DNA from 3 places in the Streptomyces sp. NPDC053474 genome. Region 1 is predicted to be linked to each of the others. Evidence: predicted binding sites of a transcription regulator. Region 1 holds the regulator's gene; each other region holds the start of a gene.

Region 1 (5,685 bases):
AGGGCACGCAGCTCGCCCGCCGCATCCGGCGCGGCGAGGTCCCCATGACGGACGACGACGTGCACGCCGACCGCTATCTGATCGCCGAGGAGGCCCTGTCGGCCGCCGGGTTCCAGTGGTACGAGGTGTCCAACTGGGCCACCTCGGAGGCGGGCCGCTGTCTGCACAACGAGCTGTACTGGCGGGGCGCCGACTGGTGGGGCGCGGGCCCCGGCGCGCACAGCCACGTCGGGGGTGTGCGCTGGTGGAACGTCAAGCACCCCGGGGCGTACGCGGCGGCCCTCGCGCAGGGGCGTTCGCCGGGGGCCGGGCGTGAGCTCCTCGCGGACGAGGACCGCCGGGTGGAGCGGATCCTCCTCGAACTGCGGCTGCGGGACGGCTGCCCGCTGGACCTGCTGCGCCCGGACGGGCTCGCGGCCTCGCGCCGCGCCCTGGCGGACGGCCTGCTGGCGCCCGGGCCCTACGAACAGGGCCGGGCGGTGCTGACCCTGCGGGGCCGCCTGCTGGCCGACGCGGTGGTGCGGGACCTGGTCGACTGAGGCCGCCCCCAGGGGGCTGGTCGACTGAGGTCCCCCCGGGGGGGCTGGTCCGCTGAGGCCGCCCCGGGGCTATGGGGCCGTCACGAAATCGATCAGTTCCTCGACGCGGCCCAGAAGCTGTGGCTCCAGGTCCTTGTAGCTGCGCACCGAGCCCAGGATCCGCTGCCACGCGGCCCCGGTGTTCTCCGGCCAGCCGAGGGAGCGGCACACCCCGGTCTTCCAGTCCTGGCCGCGCGGCACGCGGGGCCAGGCCGCGATGCCCAGGGACGACGGCTTCACCGCCTCCCAGACGTCGATGTACGGGTGGCCGACCACCAGCGCGTGCGGGCTGGAGACCCCCGCCGCGATCCGGGACTCCTTGGAGCCGGGCACGAGGTGGTCCACGAGGACGCCGAGGCGCGCGTCGGGGCCCGGCGCGAACTCCTCGACGATCGCCGGGAGGTCGTCGATGCCCTCCAGATACTCGACGACGACGCCCTCGATGCGCAGGTCGTCGCCCCACACCTTCTCGACGAGCTCCGCGTCGTGGCGCCCCTCCACATAGATGCGCCCGGCGCGCGCCACCCGCGCCCGCGCCCCGGGAACGGCGATCGAGCCGGACGCGGTGCGCGCGGGCCGCGCGGCGGCCGCCGCCTTCGGGTGGACGAGCGTGACGGCCTTGCCCTCCAGGAGGAAGCCGCGCGGCACCATCGGGAACACCCGGTGCTTGCCGAAGCGGTCCTCCAGGGTCACCGTCGGGCCCTCGGCGGTCTTCTCGCAGCGGATCACCGCGCCGCAGAAGCCGGTCCGGACCTCCTCCACCACCAGGTCGACGTCGGCGGGGACTTCGGGAACGGGGGCCGACCTCTTCCACGGCGGGGTGAGGTCCGGGTTGTAGCTGCGCATTCGACAGACGTTATGACATCGCGTGACATCCCGTCACGGGGACGTGCCCGCGCCGCTCACCGCACTCCGAACCGCGCCGCCAGCTCCTCGCGTTGGGCCCGTACGAAGGCCGCGTCGACGACCGCCCCGTGCCCGGGCACGTACCGCGCGTCCGGGCCGCCGAGGTCGAGCAGCCGGTCGAGCGCGGCGGGCCACCGCCCCGGGACCGCGTCGGGACCGGCCTGGGGCTCGCCCGACTCCTCCACGAGGTCGCCGCAGAAGACGACCTCGGGCTCTGTGGGCGCGCCGCCGGGCACCAGGACGGCCAGGTCGTGGCCGGTGTGGCCGGGGCCGACGTTCGCGAGGAGCACCTGGACGCCGCCCAGGTCGAGGGTCCACTCGCCGCTCACCAGGTGGCGCGGAAGGACCAGGAGGTCGGTGGCCTCGGCGGCGGCGCGGGCGTCCAGGCCGTGGGTGACGGCGTCCGTGCGCAGGCCCTCGCGGTCGGCGTCGAGCACCGCGTCGACGCCGACCGCGCCGAACACCTCGACCCCGGCGAACGCCGCGGCGCCGAGCACGTGGTCGAAGTGCGGGTGCGTCAGCGCGAGATGGGTCACACGGCGGCCGCCGCCGAGCAGCCGCTGGGCCTCGGCGCGCAGCAGCGCGCCCTCCCGCAGGCTGGATCCCGCCTCGATCAGCAGGGCGGCCTCGTCGCCCACGACCAGGCCGACCGTGCAGTCCCAGACGGGCAGCCGACGCCGCCCCACCCGGGAGGTGAGCCGCTCCCAGCCCGCGCCCCGCCAGTCGGGGGCCGGTGTCACGCTTACGTCCATACGGTGACGCTAACGCCGCCGCCCGCCGCGGGCAGCGGCGGGTGACCCCGGCGTACGGGCGCGAGCGGGCCGGTGGCACGGGCCACACGTGGGCATGACTAAAGGAGTCGGCCCTTGCCGGGGCTGTACCCGACGGCCGTACACTGACTCGATGAAGGTTGGCACTCGCGCGTGGTGAGTGCCAGGGTGGGGCCGCCGCGGGGGCTCAGGACCAGGGACGACAGGTGGAGGTGTGCGCGATGCTCAGTGAACGCAGGCTTGAGGTACTACGCGCCATCGTCCACGACTATGTGGGCACCCAGGAGCCGGTCGGCTCCAAGGCGCTCACCGAGCGTCATCACCTGGGCGTGTCTCCGGCCACGGTCCGTAACGACATGGCGGCGCTGGAGGAGGAGGGGTTCATCGCCCAGCCGCACACCAGTGCCGGGCGCATCCCCACCGACAAGGGCTACCGGCTGTTCGTGGACAAGCTGGCGGGCGTCAAGCCGCTGAGCTCCCCCGAGCGCCGCGCGATCCAGCACTTCCTGGACGGCGCCGTCGACCTGGACGACGTCGTGGGCCGTACGGTGCGGCTGCTCGCGCAGCTGACCCGGCAGGTCGCCGTGGTGCAGTACCCGTCCCTGACGCGGTCGACGGTGCGCCACGTGGAGCTGCTCTCGCTCGCCCCGGCCCGGCTCATGCTCGTGCTGATCACGGACACGGGGCGGGTCGAGCAGCGCCTGATCGACTGCCCGGCGCCGTTCGGTGAAACGTCACTCGCGGACCTGCGGGCGCGGCTCAACAGCCGGGTCGCGGGCCGCCGGTTCTCCGACGTGCCGCAGCTCGTCCAGGACCTGTCCGAGTCCTTCGACAAGGAGGACCAGGCCACGGTGGCGACGGTCCTGTCCACCCTCCTCGAAACCCTGGTCGAGGAGAACGAGGAGCGGATGATGATCGGCGGCACCGCCAATCTGACCCGCTTCGGACATGACTTCCCTCTCACGATCCGGCCGGTCCTCGAGGCCCTGGAGGAACAGGTCGTCCTCCTCAAGTTGCTTGGTGAGGCTACGGATTCGGGCATGACCGTGAAGATCGGTCACGAGAACGCCCACGAGGGACTCAGCTCCACGTCCGTGGTCTCCGTCGGCTACGGTTCGGGAGGCGAGGCAGTGGCCAAGCTAGGCGTGGTCGGACCGACCCGCATGGACTATCCGGGAACGATGGGAGCAGTACGCGCAGTGGCACGTTACGTCGGACAGATCCTGGCGGAGTCGTAAGTGGCCACGGACTACTACGCCGTGCTCGGCGTGCGCCGCGACGCGTCCCAGGACGAGATCAAGAAGGCCTTCCGGCGGCTCGCGCGCGAGCTGCACCCGGACGTCAATCCCGATCCCAAGACGCAAGAGCGCTTCAAAGAGATCAACGCCGCCTACGAGGTCCTCTCGGACCCGCAGAAGAAGCAGGTCTACGACCTCGGCGGCGACCCGCTGTCCCAGTCGGGCGGCGGCGGCGCGGGCGGTTTCGGAGCCGGTGGCTTCGGCAACTTCTCGGACATCATGGACGCGTTCTTCGGTACGGCGTCGCAGCGCGGGCCGCGCTCGCGCACCCGCCGCGGCCAGGACGCCATGATCCGCCTGGAGATCGACCTCGACGAGGCGGCCTTCGGCACGACCAAGGACATCCAGGTCGACACGGCCGTCGTCTGTACGACGTGCTCCGGCGAGGGCGCCGCGCCCGGCACCTCCGCGCAGACCTGTGACATGTGCCGCGGCCGCGGCGAGGTGTCCCAGGTCACGCGGTCCTTCCTCGGCCAGGTCATGACCTCGCGGCCCTGCCCCCAGTGCCAGGGCTTCGGCACCGTGGTGCCCACGCCGTGCCCCGAGTGCGCGGGCGACGGCCGGGTCCGCTCGCGGCGCACCCTCACGGTCAAGATCCCCGCGGGTGTCGACAACGGCACGCGGATCCAGCTCGCGGGCGAGGGCGAGGTCGGCCCCGGCGGTGGCCCGGCGGGCGACCTCTATGTGGAGATCCACGAGCTGCCCCACGCCGTCTTCCAGCGGCGCGGCGACGATCTGCACTGCACCGTCACCATTCCGATGACGGCGGCGGCGCTCGGTACGAAGGTGCCGCTGGAGACGCTCGACGGCGTCGAGGAGGTCGACATCCGCCCCGGCACGCAGTCCGGGCAGTCGATCCCGCTGCACGGGCGCGGTGTCACGCATCTGCGGGGCGGCGGCCGCGGCGACCTGATCGTGCACGTGGAGGTGCTGACCCCCACGAAGCTCGACGCCGAGCAGGAGCGGCTGCTGCGGGAGCTCGCGAAGCTGCGGGGCGAGGAGCGGCCCACGGGGCAGTTCCAGCCGGGGCAGCAGGGCCTCTTCTCCCGCCTGAAGGACGCGTTCAACGGGCGTTAGCGCTTGGACGGTGGGCCCCAGCCCCCGGTTGCTCGGCACCGGGGGCTGTGCCCACCCTTCCCCAAGCTCTCGGCTTCGCTCGAGCAGGGGATGCCCCACTCGCCCTGCGGGACGATTGCCCACAGCGGGAAGCACCCCGCACGAGGCGCCCCCGCCAGACGTGGCACGATGCCGGTATGGTCTCCCCTCTCCACGCTCTCTGTCGTCATCCGATCGTGCAGGCCCCGATGGCGGGCGGGGGCTCGACCCCGCAGCTCGCGGCGGCCGTGTCCGAGGCCGGGGGGCTCGGCTCGCTCGCGGCCGGGTACAAGACCGCCGACGGCATGTACCAGGAGATAAAGCAGGTCAGAGGCCTGACGGCGCGCCCGTTCGGGGTGAACCTCTTTATGCCGCAGCCCGCCTGCGCGGACCCCGCGGCCGTCGAGGTGTACCGCAACCAGCTGGCCGGAGAGGCCACCTGGTACGAGACGGAGCTCGGCGACACCGACGTCAAGCTCGACGACGGCTACGAGGCGAAGCTGGCGATCCTGCGCGACGACCCCGTGCCGCTGGTGTCGTTCACGTTCGGCTGCCCCTCCCGCAAGGACCTCCAGGCCCTGGAGCGGGTCGGCACCACCACCGTCGTCACCGTCACCACGCCCGAGGAGGCCCTGGCCGCGCAGGCCGCGGGCGCCGACGCCGTGTGCGTCCAGGGCGTGGAGGCGGGCGGCCACCAGGGCACGCACCGCGACAACCCGGAGACGGACGGCGCCGGGATCGGCCTGCTGAGCCTCATCACGCAGGTCAGGGAGGCCGTACAGCTGCCCGTCATCGCCGCGGGCGGGCTGATGCGCGGCGCGCAGATCGCCGCGGTGCTCGCGGCGGGCGCCGACCTCGCGCAGCTCGGCACCGCGTTCCTCGTCACCCCGGAGTCCGGTGCGCAGCCGCTGCACAAGCAGGCCATGACCGACCCGCGGTTCGTGCGGACCGAGCTGACCCGCGCGTTCTCGGGCCGCCCCGCGCGCGGGCTCGTCAACCGCTTCATGCGCGAGCACGGCCCGTACGCGCCCGCCGCCT
Region 2 (5,685 bases), on a different contig from region 1:
GCAAGGACGAGGGCGTCGACCACCTGATGATCGGCGGCGGCGTCGCCGCGAACAGCCGCCTGCGCGCGCTCGCCGAGGAGCGCTGCGAGCGCGCGGGCATCCGCCTGCGGGTGCCGCGGCCCAAGCTCTGCACGGACAACGGCGCGATGGTCGCGGCCCTCGGCGCGGAGATGGTCGCGCGGGGCAGGCGGCCGTCGGACCTCGGGCTCTCGGCGGACTCCTCCCTGCCGGTGACGGAGCCGCACGTGCCGGGCGCGCACGCCCACACCCACGATCACGACCACGTGCACGAGGTCAGCAAGGACAACCTCTACTCATGAGCGTCGCGCTGATGTGGGAGGCCCGCGCCGCCGAGGGGCGCGGGCCCGAGCTGCTCGCCTGGGCGCGCGCCCAGGACCTCGCGGCCGCGCCGGCGCGCCGGGAGACCTTCCGCGCGCCCCAGGACCGCGTCCTCGTCATCACCTGGTGGGACGCCGCCTACGACGCCGAGCTGCCGGAGCTGCCCGCGCCGCCCGGGGACCTGGTGTCCCGGGCGCCGCACCGCTGGCGCTTCGAGCCCGTCGACTCCTAGTGCCCTCCCCGGGCGGGGTCAGGGGGCCGGGTGCCCCACGAGCATGGTGGGCGCGCCCGCGACCCGGGTGAGGAAGACCGTGGCGGAGCCGGGGCCCCGGGGCTTCACCTTGCGGCGGAGCTCCTCCGGCTCCACGGCCGAGCCCCGCTTCTTGACCGTGAGCACGCCGACCTCCCGCTCCCGCAGCAGCGCCTTCAGCTTCTTCACGTTGAACGGCAGCTGGTCCGTGATCTCGTACGCGCTGGCGTACGGCGTCGTGCGGACCACGTCGGAGGTGACGTAGGCGATCGTCTCGTCGACGAGCCCGCCCTCGACCCGTGCGGCGACCTCCGCGACGAGGTGGGCGCGGATGACGGCGCCGTCCGGCTCGTACAGATAGCGGCCGACGGGGCGCACATCGGGGTCCGGGAGCATCGTCGCGCGCCCCGCGCACAAAGTGGCGCGTGAGGGCAGGAGGGTCGCCCGGTGCGAGCCGGGCGCGTCCGTGCCGAACCACAGCACCGCCTCCTTCACGTCCCCGCCGTCCGAGATCCACTCGGCCTCCGCCTCCTCGGGCACCGCCTCGTGCGGGATGCCGGGGGCGATCTTCAGGGCCGCGCGCGGGGCCTTCCTGGCGGCCGCCACCGCCCAGGACAGCGGGGGCGAGTACGCCTCCGGGTCGAAGATCCGGCCGCGCCCGCCCCGGCGTGCCGGGTCCACGAAGACCGCGTCGTACCCGGTCGTGTCCACCTCCGTGACATCCGCCTCGCGGACCTCGATGAGGTCCTCCAGGCCGAGGGCGGCGGCGTTCGCACGGGCGACCGCGCAGGTCAGCGGGTCGCGGTCGACGGCGAGGACCTCGATTCCGGCGCGCGCGAGCGCCAGCGCGTCGCCGCCGATGCCGCCGCACAGATCGGCGATCCGCCGCACGCCGAGCTCCTTGAACCGCTCCGCCCGGTACGTCGCGACGGACGTGCGCGTGGACTGCTCGACGCCGTTCGGCGTGAAGAACATCCGCGCGGCGTCCCCGGCGCCGAACTTCGCCACCGCCCGCTGCCGCAGCCGCGCCTGGGCGAGCGCCGCCGAGACCAGATCGGCGGGGTGGTCGCGGCGCAGCCGGGTCGCGACCGCGAGCTCCGCGGCCGGTTCGACATCCCGTACGGCGTCGAGGAGGGCGGTGCCCTCGGCGGTGAGGAGCGCGGCGAAGGCCGTCGTGGAGGGCTGCGGATCGTGCGGAGCGTTCACCGGCCCATTGTGGGCCAGTCGGTGGAAGGTGCGCGTCCGGCGGCGGTGTCGAGCCCTTGGCAGGGCTCTGAACTGCGAGGATCCGGCGCCATGCGACTAGTACGACAAAATGGAGAATCGGCAGGAAAGGTGAGGGGCCGGGCGCTGCTCGTCCTTGCCGCGCTCGGCGTCGGCGCGGTCGCCTCCGGCTGCGCGGTGGACCCGGACGCCGGTGCGGGCCGCGAGCACGGGGCCCAAGCCGCCCACGGCCAGCAGCCGCGCCTCGCCCCGCCCGCCCAGGCCCTGCGCGAGTACGCCCAGCGGCTGCGCGCGAGCCAGGCCGCGCGGGCCGCCGCGGCGAAGCGCTGGGGGCTCGCTGCGGTGCCGCTCACGGCGCCCGCCGCGCCCGCCGCCAAGACGCGCCCCGCCACGCGCGAGGGCTTCGAGGTGCGGGGGCAGGCGGAGCTGCCGCCGGTGTTCACCACGGTGCCCACCAAGGACAAGGTCGTCTTCCTGACCGTCGACGACGGCGCCGAGAAGGATCCGGCCTTCCTGTGGATGATGAGCGACCTGAAGATCCCGTACACCGCGTTCCTCAGCGACTACCTCGTCAAGGAGGACTACGGCTACTTCAAGCGGATGCGGGACCAGGGCGTCGCGCTGAACAACCACACCCTCAACCACCGCTATCTGCCCGGCCTTTCGTACGAGGCCCAGCGGCACGAGATCTGCGGCATGCAGGACGTCATCGAGCGGCGGTACGGCAAGCGCCCCGAGCTGTTCCGGCCGCCGTACGGCAACTACAACCGCGACACCCTGCGCGCCGCCAAGTCCTGCGGCGTCAAGGCGGTGCCGCTGTGGGCGTCCGAGGGCTTCGCCGACCACATGGAGTGGCGCGAATGGGACAAGGACCTGCACCCCGGCGACATCATCCTCACGCACTTCCGGGGCCGCGAGGACTGGAAGGGCACGATGCCCGACATGGTCCGCACGGTCCTGAAGACGGTCACCGACAGGGGGTACGCGGTGGCCCGCCTGGAGGACTACCTGTGAGGCGCACCGCCACCGCGGCGACCCTCCTGCTCCCCCTCCTGCTGACGTCCTGCGCCCAGTCGGTGGACCCGATCGAACGCCTGGGCAGAAAGGCGGCCGAAAGAATGGCTCCTAGCTGTGGGCAATCGTTCCGCACGGCGAGTGGGGCATCCCCTGCTCGAGCGGAGCCGAGAGCTTGGGGAAGGGTGGGCACAGCCCCAGGCGCCGAGCAACCGTTGACGGGGCCCCAGGCGGAGAGGCCCCTCTCCGGGCGAAGCCCCAGCACCCCCGCGCCCCGCGCGGAACCCACCCCGCACGCGAAACGTTGCCCAAAGGAGCCCCCGCCCACGGCCCCGCGCTAGCCCCTCGCCCACCCCGCGCAGAGGGGAAACCTGCCAAGCAGGCGGCAGCCAATTGGCACTCCGCTTGACCGAGTGCTAATCGCCGTCCTAGTCTCAGGCCTGGCACTCCCACCTGGAGAGTGCCAGAAGCGACGGGCAGGTCCGGCACCCGCGACGACGGATCGACCTGGTCGCCACCTCTAGATCAGTTAACCCCGCGAGATCTCCGAAGGGGGAGGTCGGATCGTGACGACCGCCAGCTCCAAGGTTGCCATCAAGCCGCTTGAGGACCGCATCGTGGTCCAGCCGCTCGACGCCGAGCAGACCACGGCCTCTGGCCTGGTTATTCCGGACACCGCGAAGGAGAAGCCCCAGGAGGGCGCCGTCCTCGCCGTGGGCCCGGGCCGCTTCGAGAACGGCGAGCGCCTGCCGCTCGACGTGCAGGTCGGCGACGTCGTGCTCTACAGCAAGTACGGCGGCACCGAGGTGAAGTACAACGGCGACGAGTACCTGGTGCTCTCCGCCCGCGACGTGCTCGCGATCATCGAGAAGTGATCGAGCGCTAGTCACCTGCTTCACCCAGCAGATTTGTTTCGCGCTGCGCCCCTGGTCACCCCGCTGATTGCCGGGCGGCGAGGGGCGCAGTTCGTTACTGCATCTTTCCCGGGGGTCCCCCCGGGCCCCCTGAGTTTCCGAGAGGGCTGAATCGCTCCCATGGCGAAGATCCTGAAGTTCGACGAGGACGCCCGTCGCGCCCTTGAGCGCGGCGTCAACAAGCTTGCCGACACGGTCAAGGTGACGATCGGCCCCCGCGGCCGCAACGTCGTCATCGACAAGAAGTTCGGCGCCCCGACCATCACCAACGACGGCGTCACCATCGCCCGTGAGGTCGAGGTCGAGGACCCGTACGAGAACCTCGGTGCCCAGCTGGTGAAGGAGGTGGCGACCAAGACCAACGACATCGCTGGTGACGGCACCACCACCGCCACCGTGCTCGCCCAGGCCCTGGTCAAGGAAGGCCTGCGCAACGTCGCCGCCGGTGCGTCCCCGGCCGCCCTGAAGAAGGGCATCGACGCCGCCGTCAAGGCCGTCTCCGACGAGCTGCTCGCCACCGCGCGGCCGATCGACGACAAGTCCGACATCGCCGCCGTGGCCGGGCTCTCCGCCCAGGACCAGCAGGTCGGCGAGCTCATCGCCGAGGCGATGGACAAGGTCGGCAAGGACGGTGTCATCACCGTCGAGGAGTCCAACACCTTCGGCCTTGAGCTGGACTTCACCGAGGGCATGGCCTTCGACAAGGGCTACCTGTCGCCGTACTTCGTGACGGACCAGGAGCGCATGGAGGCCGTCCTCGAGGACCCGTACATCCTCATCCACCAGGGCAAGATCGCCTCCATCCAGGACCTGCTGCCGCTCCTGGAGAAGGTCATCCAGGCCGGCTCCTCGAAGCCGCTCCTGATCATCGCCGAGGACGTCGAGGGCGAGGCCCTCTCGACCCTCGTCGTGAACAAGATCCGCGGCACCTTCAACGCCGTCGCGGTGAAGGCCCCCGGCTTCGGCGACCGCCGCAAGGCGATGCTCGGCGACATGGCCACCCTCACCGGCGGCACCGTCATCGCCGAAGAGGTCGGCCTCAAGCTCGACCAGGTCGGTCTCGACGTGCTCGGCTCCGCCCGCCGCGTGACGATCACCAAGGACGACACCACCATCGTCGACGGCGGCGGCAACGCTGCCGACGTCGAGGCCCGCGTCGCCCAGATCAAGGCCGAGATCGAGACCACCGACTCCGACTGGGACCGCGAGAAGCTCCAGGAGCGCCTCGCGAAGCTGGCCGGCGGCGTGTGCGTGATCAAGGTCGGCGCCGCCACCGAGGTGGAGCTGAAGGAGAAGAAGCACCGTCTGGAGGACGCCATCTCCGCGACCCGCGCCGCGGTCGAGGAGGGCATCGTCTCCGGTGGTGGCTCCGCGCTCGTCCACGCCGCCAAGGTGCTCGAGGGCGGCCTCGGCAAGGAGGGCGACGAGGCCACCGGTGTCGCCGTCGTCCGTGGCGCCGTCGTCGAGCCGCTGCGCTGGATCGCCGAGAACGCCGGCCTCGAGGGCTACGTCATCACCACCAAGGTGGCGGAGCTGGACAAGGGCTTCGGCTTCAACGCCGCGACCGGCGAGTACGTCGACCTGGTCAAGGCCGGCGTCATCGACCCCGTGAAGGTCACGCGCTCCGCCCTGGAGAACGCGGCCTCCATCGCCTCCCTGCTGCTCACGACCGAGACCCTGGTCGTCGAGAAGCCGGCCGAGGAAGAGGCCGACGCCGGTCACGGCCACGGCCACGGTCACTCCCACTGAGCGTGACCTGAGTCGAGCGGTCGACTCGGGCTGACGAAGGCCCGGGCTGACGAAGGCCCGGCATGACGAAGGCCCGGTATCCCGTCGCGGGATACCGGGCCTTCGCGCTTGCGGTTCTCCGTCCGCCGGGGCGCACCGTCCTGCCGACTGCGGGCAGTGGTCCGTCCTCGCGCGGTTCCCCGCCCCCCTTCGGGG
Region 3 (5,685 bases), on a different contig from region 1:
CGGCGGTCGCCGGCGGCTGAGCCGTTCCGAAGCCCCTGCGGGGTGCTCGTGGAGCCGTTTCGTATACAACGGCTCTTGTTCCTACGCAGAGTTACCTCGATTGCCCCCTCCGCGAGAGAAGCGGAGGGGGCAATTCTGCATGGTTGAGCGCGGTACAGTTGGGAATGGAGCTTCGTTTTTGATGTCGGGCGGCCTGAGTCGCCTCGGTGAAGTCGGCCGCGGAGCCGACAAGAAGCAGCCAAAGTGTCCTGCCTATTTGAGCCGAACGTGGCTTTTGTCTGGCCCGACTTGCCCTGAACGCCGGTGAATTCTCCGCATATCGACGATCGGCCGTGCCCAGAATTCTCGTCCGATTGACCTGTTGCAGACGGCAGTTGGACAGATACATTCAGCCGCGGTCGACGCGTTCCGGCGCACATCCCCCAACCCATGGGGGGTGAGGTCTGACCCGGGTCCGTGAAGTGCGGTCCTGCGCAAGGGCCAGTAATAGGGGAGTTAGGCATGGCTCAGGGCACCGTCAAGTGGTTCAACGCGGAGAAGGGATACGGCTTCATCGCGGTCGACGGTGGTGCGGATGTATTCGTCCACTACAGCGCGATTCAGATGGACGGCTACCGCACCCTGGAAGAAGGTCAGCGAGTCGAGTTCGAGATCTCGCAGGGCCAGAAGGGTCCGCAGGCGGACATGGTCAAGCTCGCCGTCTGATCGGCTTGGCGCGATCGGCCACCAGCGACGCGTGGGCCCGCCTCCCGGTTCGGGAGGCGGGCCCTCCTCTGTTGGCCCCCACCCCAACCGGGGTCCCGGCCCCTGTCCTCCGGCCGCCCCTCACCCCCGGGCCACCGCCGCCGCTACCGCGCCGGTTGCTTTCCCGCCCGCCCGCCCATGGCCAGTCGCCTTCCCGGCCCGGGCGGGCCGCGCGCCTTGCCGTCCGTCCCTTGGGTGCGGGCTCGCCCTCTACGCCGCCGCTCCGCGGCGGATGCCTCCCACCCGCCCGCCCATGGCCAGGCGGCTTCGTGGTGGGGGGCTTCCCTGCCCGGGCGGTGTACTGCCGAGCAAACGGGCGGGTGGGTGGGAGACATCCGGCGCGGTAGCGCCGGTGTCGTGGGCGACGGGCCGCACCCGAGGGACGGGCAGGCGGCAGCCTGCGCCGCCGCTGCGCTGCGGGTGTCTCCCGCCCACTGGCGGGGGAGGGCTTCCCTGCCCGGGCGGTGTACTGCCGAGCAAACGGGCGGGTGGGTGGGAAAGCATCCGGCGCGGTAGCGCCGGTGTCGTGGGCGACGGGTCGCGCCCGACGGACGGGCAGGCGGCAGCGGCGGCGCCACGCCCGAGGGGAGGGGCAGGCGGGGGCTCGCGTTCGAAAAGGGGGCCGGGGCGGCAGCCCAGGTTTCGAGGGGCCCCGGGTGGCAGGGGAAGTGAGGGCCCACGGGTGCCCGCGCGCCGCCGCAGGCCGCCGGGCCGCCGGGGCGTCGCCGGCCACCGGGTGGCAAGGGGGCGTGAGGGCCCATGGGTGGCAAGGGGGCGTGAGGGCCCACGGGGGGGGCGAGGGGAAGAGGGCCCACGGGGGGCGAGGGGAAGAGGGCCCACGGGGGCGGGGGGAAGAGGGCCCACGGGATCAGGGGGAAGTGGGGAAGCCGGACCCCAGTGTGTGGGGGCGACCTTGCACTCGGAGGGGGCGAGTGCTAATCATTGGCGTTAGCACTCTACGAGTGAGAGTGACAGAAGGACCGGGTGGGTGAGGTCCGCAGGCCGGGTGGGGCAAGGAACCACAAGGCAGGCAGACCGTCCGTCGCGGGCGCCGGCGCGGTCCGAGTTTTTCCACCCCTGTCCGGGAGGACCACTTCACATGGCCAAGATCATCGCGTTCGACGAGGAGGCACGGCGCGGCCTCGAGCGCGGCATGAACCAGCTCGCCGACGCCGTCAAGGTGACCCTGGGCCCCAAGGGTCGCAACGTCGTCCTCGAGAAGAAGTGGGGCGCCCCCACGATCACCAACGATGGTGTGTCCATCGCCAAGGAGATCGAGCTCGAGGACCCGTACGAGAAGATCGGCGCCGAGCTGGTCAAGGAGGTCGCGAAGAAGACGGACGACGTCGCCGGTGACGGCACGACGACCGCGACCGTCCTGGCCCAGGCGCTGGTCCGCGAGGGCCTGCGCAACGTGGCCGCGGGTGCCAACCCCATGGCCCTGAAGCGCGGCATCGAGAAGGCCGTCGAGGCCGTCTCGGGCGCCCTGCTCGACCAGGCCAAGGAGGTCGAGACCAAGGAGCAGATCGCCTCCACGGCCTCCATCTCCGCCGCCGACACCCAGATCGGCGAGCTCATCGCCGAGGCCATGGACAAGGTCGGCAAGGAAGGCGTCATCACGGTCGAGGAGTCGCAGACCTTCGGTCTGGAGCTCGAGCTCACCGAGGGCATGCGCTTCGACAAGGGCTACATCTCGGCGTACTTCGCGACCGACATGGAGCGCATGGAGGCCGCGCTCGAGGACCCGTACATCCTCATCGTCAACTCCAAGATCTCCAACGTGAAGGACCTCCTTCCGCTCCTGGAGAAGGTCATGCAGTCGGGCAAGCCGCTGCTGATCATCGCCGAGGACGTCGAGGGCGAGGCCCTGTCCACGCTGGTCGTCAACAAGATCCGTGGCACCTTCAAGTCCGTCGCCGTCAAGGCCCCGGGCTTCGGCGACCGCCGCAAGGCCATGCTCGGTGACATCGCCATCCTCACGGGCGGCACGGTCATCTCCGAGGAGGTCGGCCTCAAGCTGGAGAACGCCGGTCTGGACCTGCTCGGCCGCGCCCGCAAGGTCGTCATCACCAAGGACGAGACCACGATCGTCGACGGTGCCGGTGACTCCGAGGCCGTCCAGGGCCGGGTGAACCAGATCCGCGCCGAGATCGAGAACAGCGACTCGGACTACGACCGCGAGAAGCTCCAGGAGCGCCTGGCGAAGCTCGCGGGCGGCGTGGCCGTCATCAAGGCCGGTGCCGCGACCGAGGTCGAGCTCAAGGAGCGCAAGCACCGCATCGAGGACGCCGTTCGCAACGCGAAGGCGGCCGTCGAGGAGGGCATCGTCGCCGGTGGTGGCGTGGCCCTGCTGCAGGCCTCCTCGGTGTTCGAGAAGCTGGAGCTGGAGGGCGACGAGGCCACCGGTGCCGCCGCCGTCAAGCTGGCGCTTGAGGCCCCGCTGAAGCAGATCTCCGTGAACGCTGGCCTTGAGGGTGGCGTCATCGTGGAGAAGGTCCGCAACCTCACCCCCGGTCACGGCCTGAACGCCGCGAACGGCGAGTACGTGGACATGATCGCCGAGGGCATCATCGACCCGGCGAAGGTCACGCGCTCCGCGCTGCAGAACGCCGCGTCGATCGCCGCGCTGTTCCTCACCACCGAGGCCGTCATCGCCGACAAGCCGGAGAAGGCCGCGCCGGCCGCTCCGGGCGGCATGCCCGGCGGTGACATGGACTTCTGAGCCGGTTCGTTCGGCTCGGGCTCGTCCTTCCCGAGGGCGGCACCCCCTGCTTCCAGCAGGGGGTGCCGCCCTCGGGCGTTTCCGCCCTACGCCTCCAGCGAGCTGATGAAGGCGGACCAGGCCGGGGGGTGGAAGAGGAGGTGGGGGCCAAGGGGGTCCTTGGAGTCCCGGACGGGGATGACGTCCGGGTGGCCGTCTGCCACCTCCAGGCAGTTGCCACCGTCCCCACCGCTGTACGTGGACTTGCGCCAGCGGGCTATCTCCAGGCAGTTGCCGCCGCTGCCGTCGCTGTACGTGGACTTGTGCCACGTAGCCGCGCTCAGGTCGTACTCAGGGCTGATCCTCATGGGCGTAATCCTCTGCCACTGATTCGATCAGGGCCAAGGATTTGCGCTGGGACAGTGCATTGGCCCCCAACAAATCGTATGCGAGTTCGTAGCGGGTGATGGTTGCCGGATCGTCCTCCAGCCGCCCGATGCCAGATCCTTCGAAGTAGACGAGTGGAGGTGCGTCTTCGAAGGCCATCAGCTTGAGGGAGCCGCCCATCGACGTGTGGGCACCTGCGCTGAACGGCAGCACCTGCACGATGACCCTGCGCTTGCGCGCGAGCTTGGCGACGTGTCGCAGCGCCTCGGCCATCACGACCGGCCCGCCGACCGTGCGGCGGAGGACTGCCTCGTCAAGCACCGCCCACATCAGGGGCGTTGTTGGGTCACTCAGGAGTGCTGCTCGTTCCAGTCGGTTCGCTACGAGTTCGTCGATGACCTCTTCCGGTGCCGTCGGGCGGTGGGCGATGAACACCTCGCGGGCGTAGCCCGGGGTTTGCAACAACCCCGGGATCAGCAGCGGCGCGTACTCCTTGATCGAGGTGGCGACCGCCTCCGCCTCCGCTGCCTCCGCGAAGTGGTCGGGGTACTTCGACTTCGCCAGGGCGCGGCAGTTGCGGGTGAAGAAGCCGCCCGTGCCGAGGGTCTCGTCGAAGTGGCGGGCGTACTCCAGGTGCATCCTGCGGGTACCGGCCTCCAGTTGGCCGATGAAGGAGCCGCTGACGAACAGCGGGGCGCCGAGGGCCTCCTGGCTGAGGCGGGCGCGCTCGCGAGCGTGGCGCAGCTCCGCGCCCAGTAACGCGCGGGGGTTGGACGACGGGTCGAGGTCTTTGGGGCGGGTCATCGGCAGGGAACTCCTCGGACACCGGGGACTGTTGGGTGGCCTGCGCTTTTCAGGGTAGGCGCGGGTGAGCACCCTGGGTGAGGAACGTTGAACACTCAGTAGAAAGGCGTAGGTCATGGCAATGACGGCGGAGGAGAGGGGCCGCGCGGCCGAGGACGCGGTGGCGGCGCTGCGCGCGGAGCTGGCCCGGCTGGGGCTGACGCTGCCCTCGCTGCGCGTGGACCCCCTGACGATGGCGGCCGAGGCCCCGTACCCGCTGGTGGAGTTGGGGAGGTGCAACCTGGACACGGCGATGCGCCTGGTCGCGGTGTTGCGCGGGGCGGCGAAGTGAGCCCGGGGGAGTACGCGGTCGACGTACGGGACGGCAGCGTCGGCCAGGTGATGGGCCACGAGGGCGGCTACGTACAGCTGCGGCCGGTGGGCGGCGGCCGGGAGTGGGACTGCCCACCGGAGTCGACGGCCCCGGCGTCGACGGGGGAGGTGCTGAGGGCCCGCGTCCGCCAGGTGAACCGGGAAGGGCGGCTTCCGTGACGGGTGGGGCGGCGGGAGCGGTCGACGAGGCCGCCGCGTTCGTCCGGGCGGCCGGGCGTGACGCGACACTGCTGAACACCGGCTGAAGAAACCGCAGTTGCGCGGGAGACTGGGCGCATGAGCTACCGGCCGAGCAATCCGCCTGCCCGCTGCATCAAGTGCGGGGACGTTCATCTGATCCTGTCGCAGGCCGTGAACCCGAGGACGGGCGAGGTGGAGTACCGCTTCACGTGCCTGGACTGCCGCGTCGCGTGGCCGCAGGACCAGCACGGAGGCGCTCCCGACGACTACGCCTAGCCAAAGGGCGCTCCGCCATGCGCGAACCGCCGTGTGCACGTCCGTTGGGCAGCGACACCTGCCCCGCATGCGGAAGCAAGAGCGTGATGATGCACCCTGATGGAAGGTTTCAGTGCATGGACTGCAACACGATCTGGACGTAGGCGAGTGACCATGGCGGACGCAGCGGGTGTCATCAAAGGGCCCATGTCGGATCAGATGGCGTGGGCATCGTTGTACGA

What was found. The regulator HrcA, encoded in region 1, represses chaperone genes, less so after heat shock. The targets are predictions, from matches to a motif close to TTNGCACTCNGNNNNNCNGAGTGCNAA.
Region 2: the regulator HrcA is predicted to act here: its motif matches at 3,221-3,247, upstream of groES (co-chaperone GroES).
Region 3: the regulator HrcA is predicted to act here: its motif matches at 1,693-1,719, upstream of groL (chaperonin GroEL).

Annotation. Positions count from the first base shown of each region.
Region 1 covers NZ_JBITXV010000003.1:168,207-173,891, reverse strand. Annotated here, with positions in the region: gene hemW (radical SAM family heme chaperone HemW) at 1-539, shown strand, start outside; gene ACIG3E_RS07615 (DUF3097 domain-containing protein) at 609-1,424, opposite strand; gene ACIG3E_RS07610 (MBL fold metallo-hydrolase) at 1,481-2,236, opposite strand; gene hrcA (heat-inducible transcriptional repressor HrcA) at 2,476-3,492, shown strand; gene dnaJ (molecular chaperone DnaJ) at 3,493-4,629, shown strand; gene ACIG3E_RS07595 (nitronate monooxygenase) at 4,806-5,685, shown strand, end outside.
Region 2 covers NZ_JBITXV010000001.1:532,064-537,748, reverse strand. Annotated here, with positions in the region: gene tsaD (tRNA (adenosine(37)-N6)-threonylcarbamoyltransferase complex transferase subunit TsaD) at 1-320, shown strand, start outside; gene ACIG3E_RS02325 (hypothetical protein) at 317-571, shown strand; gene ACIG3E_RS02320 (SAM-dependent methyltransferase) at 590-1,795, opposite strand; gene ACIG3E_RS02315 (polysaccharide deacetylase family protein) at 1,886-2,827, shown strand; gene groES (co-chaperone GroES) at 3,394-3,702, shown strand; gene groL (chaperonin GroEL) at 3,862-5,490, shown strand.
Region 3 covers NZ_JBITXV010000005.1:405,421-411,105, reverse strand. Annotated here, with positions in the region: gene ACIG3E_RS14680 (MoaD/ThiS family protein) at 1-20, shown strand, start outside; gene ACIG3E_RS14675 (cold-shock protein) at 502-705, shown strand; gene groL (chaperonin GroEL) at 1,844-3,466, shown strand; gene ACIG3E_RS14665 (DUF397 domain-containing protein) at 3,553-3,813, opposite strand; gene ACIG3E_RS14660 (Scr1 family TA system antitoxin-like transcriptional regulator) at 3,797-4,636, opposite strand; gene ACIG3E_RS14655 (hypothetical protein) at 4,752-4,967, shown strand; gene ACIG3E_RS14650 (hypothetical protein) at 4,964-5,167, shown strand; gene ACIG3E_RS14645 (hypothetical protein) at 5,285-5,464, shown strand; gene ACIG3E_RS14640 (hypothetical protein) at 5,651-5,685, shown strand, end outside.